4 regions of the Embleya sp. NPDC050493 genome follow, and region 2 is predicted to be linked to each of the others. Evidence: riboswitches for the same ligand, from Rfam matches in the RefSeq annotation. Region 2 holds a riboswitch; each other region holds the start of a gene.
What was found. A riboswitch is a leader RNA that binds a small molecule or an ion and turns the genes downstream of it on or off. The one in region 2 is predicted to bind cyclic di-AMP.

Region 1 (3,472 bases), on a different contig from region 2:
ACATGAAGTTCCACCCCCTCTCGATCGAGGGCGCCTGGGAGATCACGCCCCAACAGCACGGCGACTCCCGCGGCATGTTCATGGAGTGGTACCGCTTCGATCTGATGGCCGAACACGTGGGTCACCCGCTCCGGCTCGCGCAGGCCAACATGTCGGTGTCGGCACGCGACGTGGTGCGTGGCGTGCACTTCGCCGACGTGCCCCCGGGCCAGGCGAAGTTCGTGACGTGCGTGCGCGGTGCCGTATTGGACGTCGTGGTCGACCTACGGGTGGGATCCCCGACGTTCGGCACCTGGGAGGGGGTGCGTCTGGACGACACCGAGCGGCATGCGCTGTACATCGGCGAGGGTCTCGGGCACGGCTTCTGCGCGCTGACGGACGACGCCACGCTCAGCTATCTGTGTTCCGAGTCCTACGCTCCCGCGCGCGAGCACGCCGTGCATCCGCTCGACCCGGATCTCGCCATCGACTGGCCGACGGAGGGTGCGGCGCAGTTGTCCGCGCGGGACCTGGCCGCCCCCTCGCTCGCGCAGGCGATCGACGCCGGCATGTTGCCCGACTACGCCGAATGCCGCCGGTTCACCGACATGTTGGGCCGCGGTTCCGCGTAGTCGGGGATATCGGCGTCCGACACCCGGCCGCCTGCCGAGGGCCCACGGCCGAGCATGCGCTCGGCCGTGGGCCCTCGGTCGGTACGGGCGCCACCGTCGGCGAACCGGCCCGGCATCGTCCGGCTGGGTAGGGTCGGGACATGAAGTGGCTTGTCACCGGCGGTGCCGGATACATCGGGACGCATGTCGTGCGGGCGCTGCTCGCGGTCGGCGAGGATGTGGTCGTGGTCGACGACCTGTCCTCGGGCTCGCGCGAGCGGGTTCCCGAGGGAGTGCCGCTGGTGGTCGGCTCGGTGCTGGATCGGGCGTTGCTCGACGAGGTCTTCCGAGCGCACGCGGTGGACGGCGTGGTGCACATCGCGGGCAGGAAGCAGGTCCCCGAATCGGTCGCGCGCCCCCTCTTCTACTACGAGGAGAACGTCGAGGGTCTGCGCACCCTGCTGGCGGCCATGGTCGCGGCCGACGTCACCCGGATCGTGTTCTCCTCCAGTGCCGCCGTGTACGGCATGCCCGACGTCGACCTCGTCGACGAGGACACCCCGTGCGTGCCGATCAACCCGTACGGCGAGAGCAAGCTCGTCGGCGAGTGGATGATCAGGGCCACGGCGCGCGCACACGGCATCTCGTACGCCTCGTTGCGCTACTTCAACGTCGCGGGCGCGGGCGCGCCGGAACTCGCCGACAAGGGCGTGTTCAACCTCGTGCCGATGGTGCTGGAGAAGTTGACGGCCGAGCAGGCGCCGGTGATCTTCGGGGACGACTACGACACCCCGGACGGCACGTGCGTGCGCGACTTCATCCATGTGGTGGATCTGGCCGAAGCGCACGTGGCCGCCACCCGTCGGCTCGCGGCCGACCCGGACGCGCACCTGGTGCTGAACGTGGGTCGTGGCGAGGGCACATCGGTGCGCGAGATGGTGGAACTCATCGGCGAGGTCACCGGTTTGCGCGACCTCGCGCCGGAGCACCACCCGCGACGCGCGGGCGACCCGGCCCGAGTGGTCGCGAGCGCCGACCTGATCACCACCGAGTTGGGCTGGAAGGCCCGGTACGGCACGTCGGACATGGTGCAGAGCGCGTGGGCCGGCTGGCAGGCGCTGCGCGGCTGAGACGACGGGGTGGGGGCGCCGTGCCGATGGGTCGTCGGCGCGGCGGAGCCAGGCCGTGTCCGGCACGAAGTCGCCTGGGACGAATCGGACATGTGGCGTATCGAATGTGGGGTGAATCACGCCGGCCGCGAGTGCGGGCGCCCGCCCGGATGGGCATGGGTGCCCGCCGGCCGGTGCTACCCGCGATGCCAATGTGACCGGCGGGACGTAGGTGATCGTTTCCGGACGATCGGCATGCACCACAACCGGGAACCACTGTCACGCAAATCCGATGGATCCGGCACGGAACGCCAACTGCGGTCCTTTCCGTAAGGGATCATCTACATTGCGCTCATCCGCAAATCGGATATTCGACCTCTATCCGACACGGACTTGTGATCTACGTCCGAGCCTGCTTAGCGTTCGATCCGTCCGTATCCCACACGGACCCCGATCGCCGGTACGCCGAATCCTGTCGCCGGCCGTTCGGGAGGCTGACGAGCACCACACGACAGGAGCGGGGGAACCACAGGTGAACCGCCGCGAACGGCCCCGATCGAGACGATCGGACGCCGCGAACGGCTTGGGGTGAAGCCACGTCCTTCGGGATGTGGCCGGGCTATCGATCTCCGGCCCGAATCCGACAGCTCACCTCGTAGGCGTGGGAGAGGATCCAGCAATGCTGTCCGGAACCGGGCGTCATCGCCGTCGCAGCACCAGTAGGACCACGCGTCTGATCGCCGCGGCGGGTGTCGCCGGAGTCGGCGTCGCCATGCCGATCATCGGCGCGGGCACGGCCCAGGCCGCCTCCGTGAGCACCTGGGACAAGGTCGCCCAGTGCGAGAGCACGGGCAACTGGCAGATCAACACCGGCAACGGCTTCTACGGCGGCCTGCAGTTCACCCAGAGCACCTGGAACGAGTTCGGCGGCAAGCAGTACGCCGCGCGGGCCGACCTGGCGACCAAGGGTCAGCAGATCGCGATAGCCGAGAAGGTGCTCAAGAGCCAGGGCCCCGGTGCCTGGCCGGTGTGCTCGGTCAAGGCGGGCCTGACCCGAGGCGGCGCCACCCCCGACGTCGACACCGGCTCCTCGGCCGGCAAGACCGCGCCGAAGACGGCGCCCAAGACCGAGACTCCCAAGGCCGAGACCCCGAAGAAGACGGTCGCCGCGCCCAAGATCGAGGTCAAGTCCGAGGCCCCCAAGGCCGAGGCTCCCAAGACCGAGACCCCGAAGACCGAGCCGGTCGCCAAGTCGGACTCCGCCGCCACGTCGTCCTACGTCGTGGTCGCCGGCGACACGCTCTCGAAGATCGCCGGCGCCGCGCACGTGCCCGGCGGTTGGCCGAAGCTGTACGAGGCCAACAAGAGCGTGGTCGGCGAGAACCCCGACCTGATCTTCCCGGGCCAAAAGCTCACGGTCGACGGCAAGGCCGCGCCGACCACCGCCAAGACCGAGGCCGCCGCGCCCAAGGTCGAGGTGCAGAAGCCGGAGACCCCCAAGGCCGCGCCGAAGGCGGAGACCAAGCCGGCCGCGCCGAAGACCTCGGTCAAGACCGAGGCCGCCAAGAGCGACGCCAAGCCCGCCGCGAGCACCGAGAAGGCCTCCGGCGCCTATGTCGCCCCGGTCTCCGGCGCCACGCTCACGTCGAGCTTCGGCGCCGGCGGCTCGCGCTGGTCCAGCGGCAGCCACACCGGCCAGGACTTCGCGGTCTCGACCGGCACCACGGTGCGCGCGGTCACCTCGGGCACCGTCGTGTCGGCCGGCTGGGGCGG
Region 2 (3,472 bases):
CGGGCCGACCAACGCCTCGACCCGCTCGCGCATCTCGGCGGCGGCCTTGTTGGTGAAGGTGATCGCCAGGATCTCGCCGGGATGCGCACCGCGGGCGGCGAGCAGGTGGGCGATCCGGTGGGTCAGCACGCGGGTCTTGCCCGAGCCCGCTCCGGCCACGATGAGCAGCGGGGACCCTTCGTGCACGACCGCGGCGCGTTGTTGCGGGTTCATCCCGTCGAGCAGCCGCGCCGGATCCACGACCGGGCGCGGGGCGCCGTTGCGGTAGTAGGCGTCGCGCGGCTCGGGGGGCGGCGCGTACTGCCCCTCGTACAGGTCGTCCGGATAGTCCTCCGGCAGGCCGTACACGTGGTTGTCGTCCGGCTCGGGCGGCAGCGGGATGTCGTCCGCGGGGCTCGTGGGGGACTTCTTGGCCGCGGTCTCGAAACCGGGCAGGGGGATGTCGTCGAAGAGGCTGCTCATCGTTCCCCGAGTCTAGGTGGGTAACAAGCGAGTCGTGCTCGGCCCTTTGTACGGAGCGGAGATCATTGCGCCGGCGACGGGTTTTCCCGCCGTCGGATCGATCGGACCAAGGGAGTACATCGTGCTGGACGATCGCGACGTGGAGCGGGTCCTGGTGCTGGCCGCGCATCCGGACGACATCGACTACGGGGCGGCGGGGACGGTGGCGACCTGGACCGAGGCCGGCATCGAGGTGAGCTATTGCCTGGTCACCGACGGGGACGCGGGCGGCTTCGACCCGGCGGTGCCGCGATCCGAGATCGGCGGGATCCGGCGGGCCGAGCAGAGCGCGGCGGCGGCGCACGTGGGGGTGCGGCAGCTGTACTGGCTCGGCTACCCGGACGGGCGGCTGGCGGCGACCTTCGAGCTGCGGCGCGACATCACCCGGGTGATCCGGCAGGTGCGCCCGCAGCGCATGGTGATCCCGAGCCCGGAGCGGGACTGGGCCCGGCTCGCGCCCAGTCATCCGGATCACCTGGAGGCGGGCGAGGCGGCGATGCGGGCGATCTATCCGGACGCCCGGAACCCGTTCGCGCACCCCGAGCTGCTGGACGTGGAGGGGCTGAAGGAGTGGACCGTGCCGGAGACGTGGTTGTCGCCGACACCGGCGCCGGACCACGCGGTCGAGGTGAGCGCGGTGTTCGAGCGCAAGATGGCGGCCCTGCTGTCGCACGCGAGTCAGACGAGCCATCTGACCGGGCTGCGTGCGGAGGTCACGACGATGCTCACCCGCAATGCCGAGCGGTTCGGCCTGGGCGCGGGACGGATGGCCGAGGTGTTCCGGGTGGTCGACACCCGTTAGCAGAATGACCGGTTGGCGTCGATCCTGGCGTTGTCCGTGTCCTTGTCCGGGACTACTTGGACAGGTCAAATCAGAACGATCATCAGAAAACTTGCTCAAAATGGACTTTCCGGAATCCGCGCGCTTTTCCCGAGATACACGGAGAAGGAAACGGTGATTTCGGTAAAGTTTTGGCAATGCGGTGGCTGATGATGATGGTCCTGACACGCCTGTGACTAGTGTTCTGCGACAGGCGATCGGCTCGACGTCGGCCACCCGGTCGACACGATCACCTCCGCCGAATTCGGGGACGCGTTCAGGTGACGGTGGGTAACCATCGTCGACGATGCGAAGCCGGAACCGGGGACCCTTGCAGTCCCTGGGGTGAATCGGTGCCTCGGCACCGTAGGGCGCCTTCTTCCGCCCGAACCCGTCAGCTAACCCGGTAGGCGGCCGAGGAAGGAGACTCGCCACCAGTGGCGTCCCAACGTCGACCCGGGCAGCACCGCAAGCCCAAGCCGCGCACCGCCGTGCGTACCGCAGCGACCGTAGTGACGGCCGCCGCGACGATGACCGGCGTGATGACCTTTGCCGGCACCGCGAGCGCGGATCCCGCCGCATCCTTCGAGCAGGTCAAGCAGCAGGTCAACCAGCTGCACAGTGACGTGGTCAAGGTGACCGACGTCGCCAACGGCGTCGAAGATCAGCTGGAAAAGAAGCAGGTCACCGCGAATCAGACGCAGGCCCGCGTCACCGAGGAACAGATCGCGCTGAACGCTCTGCGTGATCAGATCGGTGTCCTGGCGGCGAACCAGTACCGCAGCGGTGGTCTGCCGCCGTCGTTGTCGCTGGCGCTCAGCGGCGACCCCGAGGGTTACCTGCAGAAGTCGCAGATGATGTCCCAGCTCGACGGTCAGCAGGCCGCCAAGCTGAAGCAGATCGCGGCGCAGGCCCGGGTTCTCCAGCAGGACCGCACCGAGGCCTCCTCGCAGCTGGCCGAGCTGGAGAAGCTGCGGACCGAGCTGAACAAGAACAAGACCGAGATCCAGGCCAAGCTCGCCGAGGCCCAGCGGCTGCTGAACACGCTCACCGAGCAGCAGAAGAAGGCAGTCCTCGACTCGGACGAGCACGAGGGCGACACCACGCGCGGCAACGACCGCAGCTCGCGGGACAAGGCGGAGACGCCGCCGGCGACCAACATCCCCGCGTCCGGCCGGGCCGCGGCCGCGATCGCGTTCGCGCGGGCCCAGATCGGCAAGGCGTACGTGTCGGGCGCCGAGGGGCCCAGCTCCTACGACTGCTCGGGGCTGACCCAGGCGTCGTGGAAGGCCGCGGGCGTCAGGCTGTCCCGGACCACCTGGACCCAGGTCAACGACGGTCCGCGCGTCGCCAAGGGTTCGCTCCAGCCGGGCGACCTGGTGTTCTTCTACTCGGACAACCGGCACGTGGGCCTCTACATCGGCGGCGGCAAGATCATCCACGCCCCGCGTCCCGGCAAGACCGTGACCGAGGCGCCGCTCGACTCGATGCCGTTCTACGCGGCGATTCGACCCGGGTAAATCCACCGGTCGCCCGAAAAACCTCGACGGCGCCCTCCCGCGGATTCGTTCCGCGTGGAGGGCGCCGTCGTGTGTACCGGGTGCGGCGTCGCTCGGACCGCCGACCTGCGTCGCTCGCCCGGGCGGTTCGGCTCGGGCCGGCGGTGGGCGGAGTTGTCGGCGGGGTCTCAGGTCCACATGACCGCGATGGCGATGTTCGCCACGGTCAGCAGTCCGATCGCGACGAGCACCTTGGAGGACACCCGGTCCGCGGCGCGGTTGCCCCAGACCAGCAGCAGGATGGCCAGCAGAATGACCAGCTTGGTGCCGATCTTGGCGTTGTCCACGTCCTCGTCCAGACCCGCCTGGACCACGCCGACCAGGGCCAGGCCGGTGACCAGCATGGTCAGCGCGCCGTGCGTCATCGCGGGCACGATCCGCCCGTCGCCGGTGCGCAGCGCGGACATCTGGGTGAGGAAGCCGCCGAGCAGGGACGCGATACCCACGATGTGCAGGACCAGCAGGATCTGCCGCAGAACGTCCACGTCGTACAACTCCTCGTCGACCGTCGCGCGGCACCGGGAAGCCGCGATTGTTGCCCGGCAGCCTAGCCGGCACGGGTCGATTACTCTCCGGCGGGCTATAAGCGATC
Region 3 (3,472 bases), on a different contig from region 2:
TCCGCGTGCTTGATCACGATCTCGTTGCCGTAGGCGCCGCCGTTGCCGGCCTTGACCACGGTGCCCGAGGTGATCGCCTTCACCGGGGTGCCGGTGGAGGCCACGAAGTCCTGGCCGGTGTGGCTGCCGCTGGACCACATCTTGCCGCCGACGCCGAACGCGGTGCCCAGCGAGCCGCTCACCGGGGCGACGTAGCCGGACGCGTTGACCGCGGTGCTGCCGGCCTTGGCGGAGGACGCCTTGGCGGCGACCGGGGCCTTCTCCTTGACCGTGGTCTTCGGCGCGACCTTCACCGACGCCGAGGGCTTGGTCTCGGCGACGGTCTCGGTCTTGGGCGCGGCCTTCGGCGCGACCTCGACCTTGGCGGCGGCGGTGGCGGTGGCGGCGGACGCCTTGGCCTTGCCGGACAGCGAGAGCTTCTGGCCGACCTGGATGAGGTTGGGGTTGCCACCGATCACGGAGCGGTTGTCGGCGTACAGCTTGTGCCAACCACCGGCGATGTCCTTGTCGGCGGCGATCTTGGACAGGGTGTCACCCTTGACCACGGAGTACGAGGTGGTGGTCGACGCGGGCTTCGCGGCGGCCGGGACGACCTCGATCTTCGGGGCGGGGGCGGTCGCCGGCTTGGACTCGACCGGCTTCTCGGCGACCTTGGGGGCGACCTTGATCGAGGTCTTGGCCGAGCCGGAGGACTTGGTGGTCGGCGAGACGGCGGGCTTGGCGCCGCCCTTGGTCAGACCCGCCGGGCCGGAGGTGTTCGGCCAGGCGCCGGGGCCCTGCACGGCCAGGACCTTCTCGGCGATGGCGATCTGCTGGTCCTTGGTGGCCAGGTCGGCGCGCGGGGCGTACTGCTGACCGCCGAACTCGTTCCAGGTGCTCTGGGTGAACTGCAGGCCACCGTAGAAACCGTTGCCGGTGTTGATGTGCCAGTTGCCCGAGCTCTCGCCCATGGCGACCTTGTCCCAGGTGGAGACCGAGGCGGCGTTGGCGGTTGCGATACCGGTGATCAGCGGGGCGGCGACGATGGCGCCGGCCATGCCGAGGGTCAGCGCGAGACGCGTCTTCTTGGGCATGCGGGCAGGGGTGATGAACGACTGCACGAAGATTTTTCCTTCTCCCACGCCTACGAAGTGAGCTGTCGGATTCGGGCTGGAGAGTCTCGCCCGGCCGTGTTCGACCCTCGAATGAGAGGGACGGGCACGGCTTCACCCCAAGCCGTCCGCATGGGCGTCTGTGTCACAGACGCCCGGGACGGCATTCCACTTGGTTCCCCCGCTCCTGCCTTTCGGGTTTCGTACCGTGGCCTCGCTCCGGCGGCAGGATTCGGCGAACCGGGAGACCATTTCGCCGAGCACCGGACCGGTGTGGCGAAGCACCAAGCTACGCACACCCCCGGCGCGGAACCAAACATCACGATTCGCCGAAACCGAAGAATCGGGTCTTAAGGGTGGAATAACGGGACTTAAAGTCCCGATCTCCGTACGCATTGTGCCCGAAATGCTCACTCAATGTTTACCGGTGAATCGCAGAGGGTGAGAATCCGGGAAACTCGGTTCACGGTGTGTGCGAGCTCCTGACGAACGGTATGCACGATGTGACGTGCGTCATGCGTCGGCAAAGTATTGTCCGAATTACCCCTATATGGCCGGTGATTCTTTGGGCCGAGCCTGGTGCCTGCCGTGTCTGCCGTCCCTGCCGCATCGGGCCGGCGGCGGGAGCTGGTACGGCGCACGCGGCTCCCCCTATGAAGTTGCGTGCGCCGCATCGGGCCCCGGCTCCCCTGGCCTCAGCCCGCCATCGGGTCGCCGGCCGCGGGGGTCGGCGGCGCGTGGAACGCGGTGAGGAACTCGGCGAGGTGCATCGCGCGCACCCGCGACCCGCGCCGACGCAGGCCGGTGCGCAGTTGGCGCAGGCAGCCGGGGTTGACCGCGATCACGACCTCGGCGCCGGTCGCCTCGATCGCGTCGAGCTTGCGGTCGAGGATGCGTCGGGACGCGGCCGGCCGCAGCAGGGCGTACGTGCCGGCCGCGCCGCAACATTCGGCGGCGCCCGGGGTCTCCACGAAGTCGGCCACTCGCGCGAGCAACGCCCGCGGCTCGCGCCAGACGCTCAGGCCGTTGCGCAGGTGGCACGAGTCCTGGAGGGTGACCTTGATCCGGTGCCCGGCCGGCGCATGCGCGGTGAGCGTGGCCGGGTCGATCGCCTCGGACAGTTCGGCGACCCGATCACGGCCGATGACGTCGGCCAGGTGCGCGGCGCAGCCGCCGGAGGTGGTGACGATCCGGCCGGGCAGCCGCTCGCCCAACCGGCGGGCGAGCGCGCGTCCCTTCTTCAGCTCGCCGTTGTGCGCGTGCAGCGCGCCGCAGCAACCCTGGTCGTCGGGTACCGCGAGGCCGGGCAGCAGGGTGCGTGCGGCGCGGGCGACCTTGGGGAACATGGCCCGTTCGAAACAACCGAGCATGAGCGAGGCACCCGTGCCCGCGTCGGGGTCGGGCGCGGGCACGGAGGTGCCGGACGCGGAGGACGCCGGCGGTGCGGTCGCGGCCCGCTCGGTCCTTCGTCCGGACTTCGCCGGATCGTGTTTCGCTCTCCCGGCCGGCAGCACGAAGCGCCCCCATCCCATGACTCGCACCACGGGGGGCATGCTCACCACGACGGTCAGCAGCCGGGCGAGCGGCGGCCTGCGCCGGCCGCGCCACTGGTGCTCGCGCCATTGTTCGAGCAGCGAGCCGTACGGGACGCCGGCGGGACAGACCGGTTCGCAGGCCCGGCAGCCCAGGCAGGCCGAGGATTGTTCGAGCAGGGTCGGGTCGTCGGCGTCCAGACGGCCGGTCTCCAGGGCGCGCATCAGATTGATCCGGCCGCGCGGCGAGGACGCCTCGTCCCCGGTCTCGGCGTAGGTCGGGCACGCGGGCAGACAGAAGCCGCAGGAGATGCAGCGGGAGAGTTCCTCGGGATCGAACACACCGGTCATGAGCCGAGCTTTCCGGGATTGAGGATGCGGGCGGGATCGAAGGCCGACTTGATCCGGCGCAGCAGATCCAGTTGCTCGTCGCCGAGCTGGGCCCGCAGGTGGGGCAGCTTGGCGGCGCCGACGCCGTGTTCGCCGGTGATCGTGCCGCCCAGTTCGATCGCGGTGCGGAAGATGTCGTCGAAGGCGGCGTGGGCACGCTCGATCGACTCGGTGTCCTGCGGGTCGGCCACCACGCAGGTCGGGTGCAGATTGCCGTCGCCGGCGTGGCCGAAGGTGGCGATGGTGACCGTGTGTCGGTCCGCGATGGCGTCGATCCGGTCGACCATCTCGGCGATCCGCGGGCGCGGGACGGTGGCGTCCTCCAGGATGGTGAGCGAGCCGAGTCGGGACAGCGCGGGCAGCGAACAGCGGCGTGCGGTGAGCAGCGCCTCGGCGCCGGCGACGTCCTCGGCCAGGGTCCACTCGCTTGCGCCGGCCCGGTCGCACAGGTCGGCCATC
Region 4 (3,472 bases), on a different contig from region 2:
GGCCGGGCTGGGTGGTGTCGAACGCCGGTCGGGCTGGGTGGGTTCGTGTGGCGGTGGGGCTGGGTTCGCCTTGGGGGTGGTGGGGAGGGGCTTGTGGGTTCGTGTGGGTTGGGGGTTGGGGGACGTTGGGAACGGACCTGGTGGTTGTTGTGTTCGTCCGGTCGTGGATGAGTGCGCGACTTGGTTGGATGCGTAGGTGTTGGTGGCTGCTTCGGGTTCGGGACTGTCTCGACTTTGTTGTCCGGATCGCGCTGCTTGTGGGGGAGTGCGCCTTGGGGAACGGGGCGCGGCGCCGTGCTCTCCGACCGTCGTCGGGGGGCACGGCGCCGGAAGGGCGTCCCACTGTGCGGTTGTGTTACTGCGGCCGACGGTTGTCGGCGGGGTGATCAGACCGGGCGGGTGGCGCCGGCGATCGGCATGGTGCTGATCGAGGCGATCTCGACCGGCTTGCGCGGGTTGGCGGCGTGCACCATCTTGCCGTCGCCGATGTAGATGCCGACGTGGCTGATGCCCGAGTAGAAGAACACCAGGTCGCCGGGCTGCAGGTTGGCGACCGACACGTGCGGGTCGGCGGCGAACTGGTCGTTGGTCACGCGCGGCAGCGAGATGCCCGCGGACTTGTACGCGGCCTGGACCAGGCCCGAGCAGTCGTACGCGTTCGGGCCGGTGGCGCCGTACACGTACGGCTTGCCGATCTGCGCCTTGGCGAAGGCCACGGCCTGGGCGGCCTTGCTGCTCGACGCGGTGGACGAGCCGCCGGTCGGCGCCTGGTTGCCCTTCGAGCCGCCGGTGGCGGGCTTGGCGGGGGCCTTGGCGGCGGGCTTGACCGACACCCCGGCCGACGGCTTGCTCGCCGGCTTGGTGGTGGTCTTGCCGGGGGTGACGGTGGTCTTCGGCTGCACCTTGACGCTCGGCTGGGCCGGAGCGGCCTTGGACAGCACGGGCGCCGCGCCGGTCAGCCGGAGGGTCTGGCCGATCTGGATAAGGTCCGGGCCGGACAGGAGCACGTCGCGGTTGAGCTCGTACAGGCTCTGCCAGCCGCCGGTGACCTGGTTGGCCTGGGCGAGCCCGAACAGCGTGTCGCCGGCCTTGACCACGTAGCCGGCCTTGTCGGCGGGGACGGCGGTTTCCTGCGCGGCGGGCGCGGCCTGGACCGGAGCGCTCTCGACCGCGGCGGTCGGGGCCGCCGACAGCACGGCGGAGGCGCCGGAGGTGGGCTGCTCGGAGGTGGAGGGGGCTTGTGCCTGAGCCGTACCGGCAGTGGCGACCGGGATCACGACACCCATGCCGGCGATGCCCACCGCCGCGACGAAGCGGCGGACGTTGGCGGGGCGAGCGGCGCGGTGGCGAGCGTTTGCGGACAGCATGAAATGGGGTCCTCTCCTGTCGCCTACGAGGTGAGCTGTCGGATTCGGACTGGAGCAGCCCGGTCGCGCAGACGCGACTTCACCCCTAGCCGTCACCGGAACGATCCCGGCCACGGCGATCCACCTGGTTCCCCCGCTCCCGTCGGATTCTTCGATGTAGACCTCCCGCTGCCGGCGACGGGATTCGGCGTACCGGCGACAGGGTTCACCCGAAAGGTGAATCGGCGAGAAAGGTAGGCAATGCCGATGCCGGATCACAACCGAAACGCCGACTTCGCCTCCGGCGTAAAGGCGGAATAAAGGCGACATCTCACCCGGACCCGGCGCGACGTACCGGTGATGACGAGGGGATATCTCGGAGAGTGGCGTGATCGTCCGGTCACGGAAAATAGTCGAAATTCATGCCGGGACGCGGGAAATGAATTACCACACGAAGTCGGCTTAGTAATTTATGTCCGATTTATCCATGCGGCCTACATCACATTTCGGACGGTTCGATCGAGGGGACATGCCGGACATGCCGGCGATCGAACGATCCGCCCCGCCACCCCATCCGCCCCGCCCGCCCCACCTACCCACTCACCGCGCGCGTCCGCCGATCGTCGATCGCCGACCCGCGCGATGGATGCGATGCCGACCCGCGCCGATGCGCCGATGCCGATCGGGCCCGACCTACCTCCCCACTACGGCGGACCGCAACCGCAACCGCACTCGCGACGCGAGCCGGAGCCGAAACCACGAAGCGGGGGCGCCGACCTCGCGCCCCCGCTCCGCTCCGCTTCCGCAGTCCCAACCCGTCACAACTCCCGCAGTGCCGCCAAGAGCTTGTCCTGAGCCCAGTCCAGGAAGGCGTGCTGCGTCTCGCCGCCGATCTGGACGAGCGCCACCTCGGTGAACCCCGCCTCCACGTACGGGCGCACCGCGTCGACGAAGGCGCCCACGTCGTCGCCGCACGGAATCGACTCGGCCACGTCCTCCGGCCGGACGAACTGCGTGGCGCCCGCGAAGCCGGCGGTGCCCGGAAGCTCGGAGTTGACCTTCCACCCGCCCCCGAACCAGCGGAACTGCTCGTGCGCCCGGGCGATCGCGGCGTCCCGGTCGGGGTCGTAGCTCACCGGCAGCTGGCCCACCCGGGGCTTGCCCGCGCCGCCGTGCCGATCGAATTCGGCCAACAGCTCACCCTTGGGCTCGGTCGCGATGACCAGGTCGGCCAGTTGCCCGGCCAGTGCGCAGCTCTGCGCGCCGGAGACCGCGATGCCGATCGGCGGCGGTCGATCCGGCAGGTCCCACAACTTGGCGGACTCGACGTCGAAGTGTGTGCCGTGATGATCGACATAGCCGCCCGCGAACAGGGCCCGGATGATCTCCACCGCCTCGCCGAGCATCTCCTGCCGTACGTCCGCGGCCGGCCACCCGCCGCCGATCACGTGCTCGTTCAGGTTCTCGCCGGAGCCGAGTCCCAGCCGGAAGCGCCCGTCCGACAACAACTGCACGGTGGCGGCCTTCTGCGCCACCACCGCCGGGTGGTAGCGCATCGTCGGACACGTCACGTACGTCATCAACGGGATCCGCGACGTGGCCTGGGCCGCCGCGCCCAGCACGCTCCAGGCGTACGGCGCGTGGCCCTGCGCATCCAGCCACGGGAAGTAGTGGTCCGAGGTCACCGAGAAGTCGAAGCCGACCCGCTCCGCGTGCACCACGTGCTCGACGAGATCCTTGGGTCCGGCCTGTTCGGTCATCATCGTGTAGCCGATTTTCACCATGGGACGCGGGTGCCCGAGCGGCACGGCGGAAAACCGCCCTTGCGGCTCCCGCCTCCGCGACGCCCGTCCCCGCGACGCCCGCGGCTCCCGCACTCGCCGGGCACCGGCCGAGCATCCAACGAGCACCCGACGAGCAGCCGGCGGGCATCCGCCACCCGGGCCGCCCGGGTCAGGTCAGCCCGTGAACACCTGCACCACCGACCAGATCGCCAGCCCGAGCATGCACACGCCGCCGATCCGCTGCACCGTCCGGAGGGGGACCCGCTTGGCGATGAATCGCCCCGCCAGTAGGGCCAGTGCGGAGACCGACATCAGCGCCGCGGCCGAGCCGATCGCGGTGGA

Region 1: it holds a riboswitch for cyclic di-AMP, as region 2 does, so the genes downstream of both, ACIBM5_RS21655 (transglycosylase family protein) here and ACIBM5_RS28445 (NlpC/P60 family protein) in region 2, are expected to answer to the same signal.
Region 3: it holds a riboswitch for cyclic di-AMP, as region 2 does, so the genes downstream of both, ACIBM5_RS08950 (transglycosylase family protein) here and ACIBM5_RS28445 (NlpC/P60 family protein) in region 2, are expected to answer to the same signal.
Region 4: it holds a riboswitch for cyclic di-AMP, as region 2 does, so the genes downstream of both, ACIBM5_RS34460 (NlpC/P60 family protein) here and ACIBM5_RS28445 (NlpC/P60 family protein) in region 2, are expected to answer to the same signal.

The regions. Positions count from the first base shown of each region.
Region 1 covers NZ_JBITHP010000010.1:260,553-264,024, forward strand. The annotation lists gene rfbC (dTDP-4-dehydrorhamnose 3,5-epimerase) at 3-611, shown strand; gene galE (UDP-glucose 4-epimerase GalE) at 752-1,720, shown strand; cyclic di-AMP (ydaO/yuaA leader) riboswitch at 2,153-2,374, shown strand; gene ACIBM5_RS21655 (transglycosylase family protein) at 2,379-3,472, shown strand, end outside.
Region 2 covers NZ_JBITHP010000016.1:195,155-198,626, forward strand. The annotation lists gene pcrA (DNA helicase PcrA) at 1-462, opposite strand, end outside; gene ACIBM5_RS28440 (PIG-L deacetylase family protein) at 584-1,303, shown strand; cyclic di-AMP (ydaO/yuaA leader) riboswitch at 1,611-1,749, shown strand; gene ACIBM5_RS28445 (NlpC/P60 family protein) at 1,759-2,841, shown strand; gene ACIBM5_RS28450 (hypothetical protein) at 3,009-3,365, opposite strand.
Region 3 covers NZ_JBITHP010000003.1:493,353-496,824, forward strand. The annotation lists gene ACIBM5_RS08950 (transglycosylase family protein) at 1-1,073, opposite strand, end outside; cyclic di-AMP (ydaO/yuaA leader) riboswitch at 1,106-1,339, opposite strand; gene ACIBM5_RS08955 ((Fe-S)-binding protein) at 1,787-2,974, opposite strand; gene ACIBM5_RS08960 (FAD-linked oxidase C-terminal domain-containing protein) at 2,971-3,472, opposite strand, start outside.
Region 4 covers NZ_JBITHP010000024.1:151-3,622, forward strand. The annotation lists gene ACIBM5_RS34460 (NlpC/P60 family protein) at 387-1,367, opposite strand; cyclic di-AMP (ydaO/yuaA leader) riboswitch at 1,374-1,531, opposite strand; gene ACIBM5_RS34465 (LLM class F420-dependent oxidoreductase) at 2,165-3,130, opposite strand; gene ACIBM5_RS34470 (TMEM165/GDT1 family protein) at 3,305-3,472, opposite strand, start outside.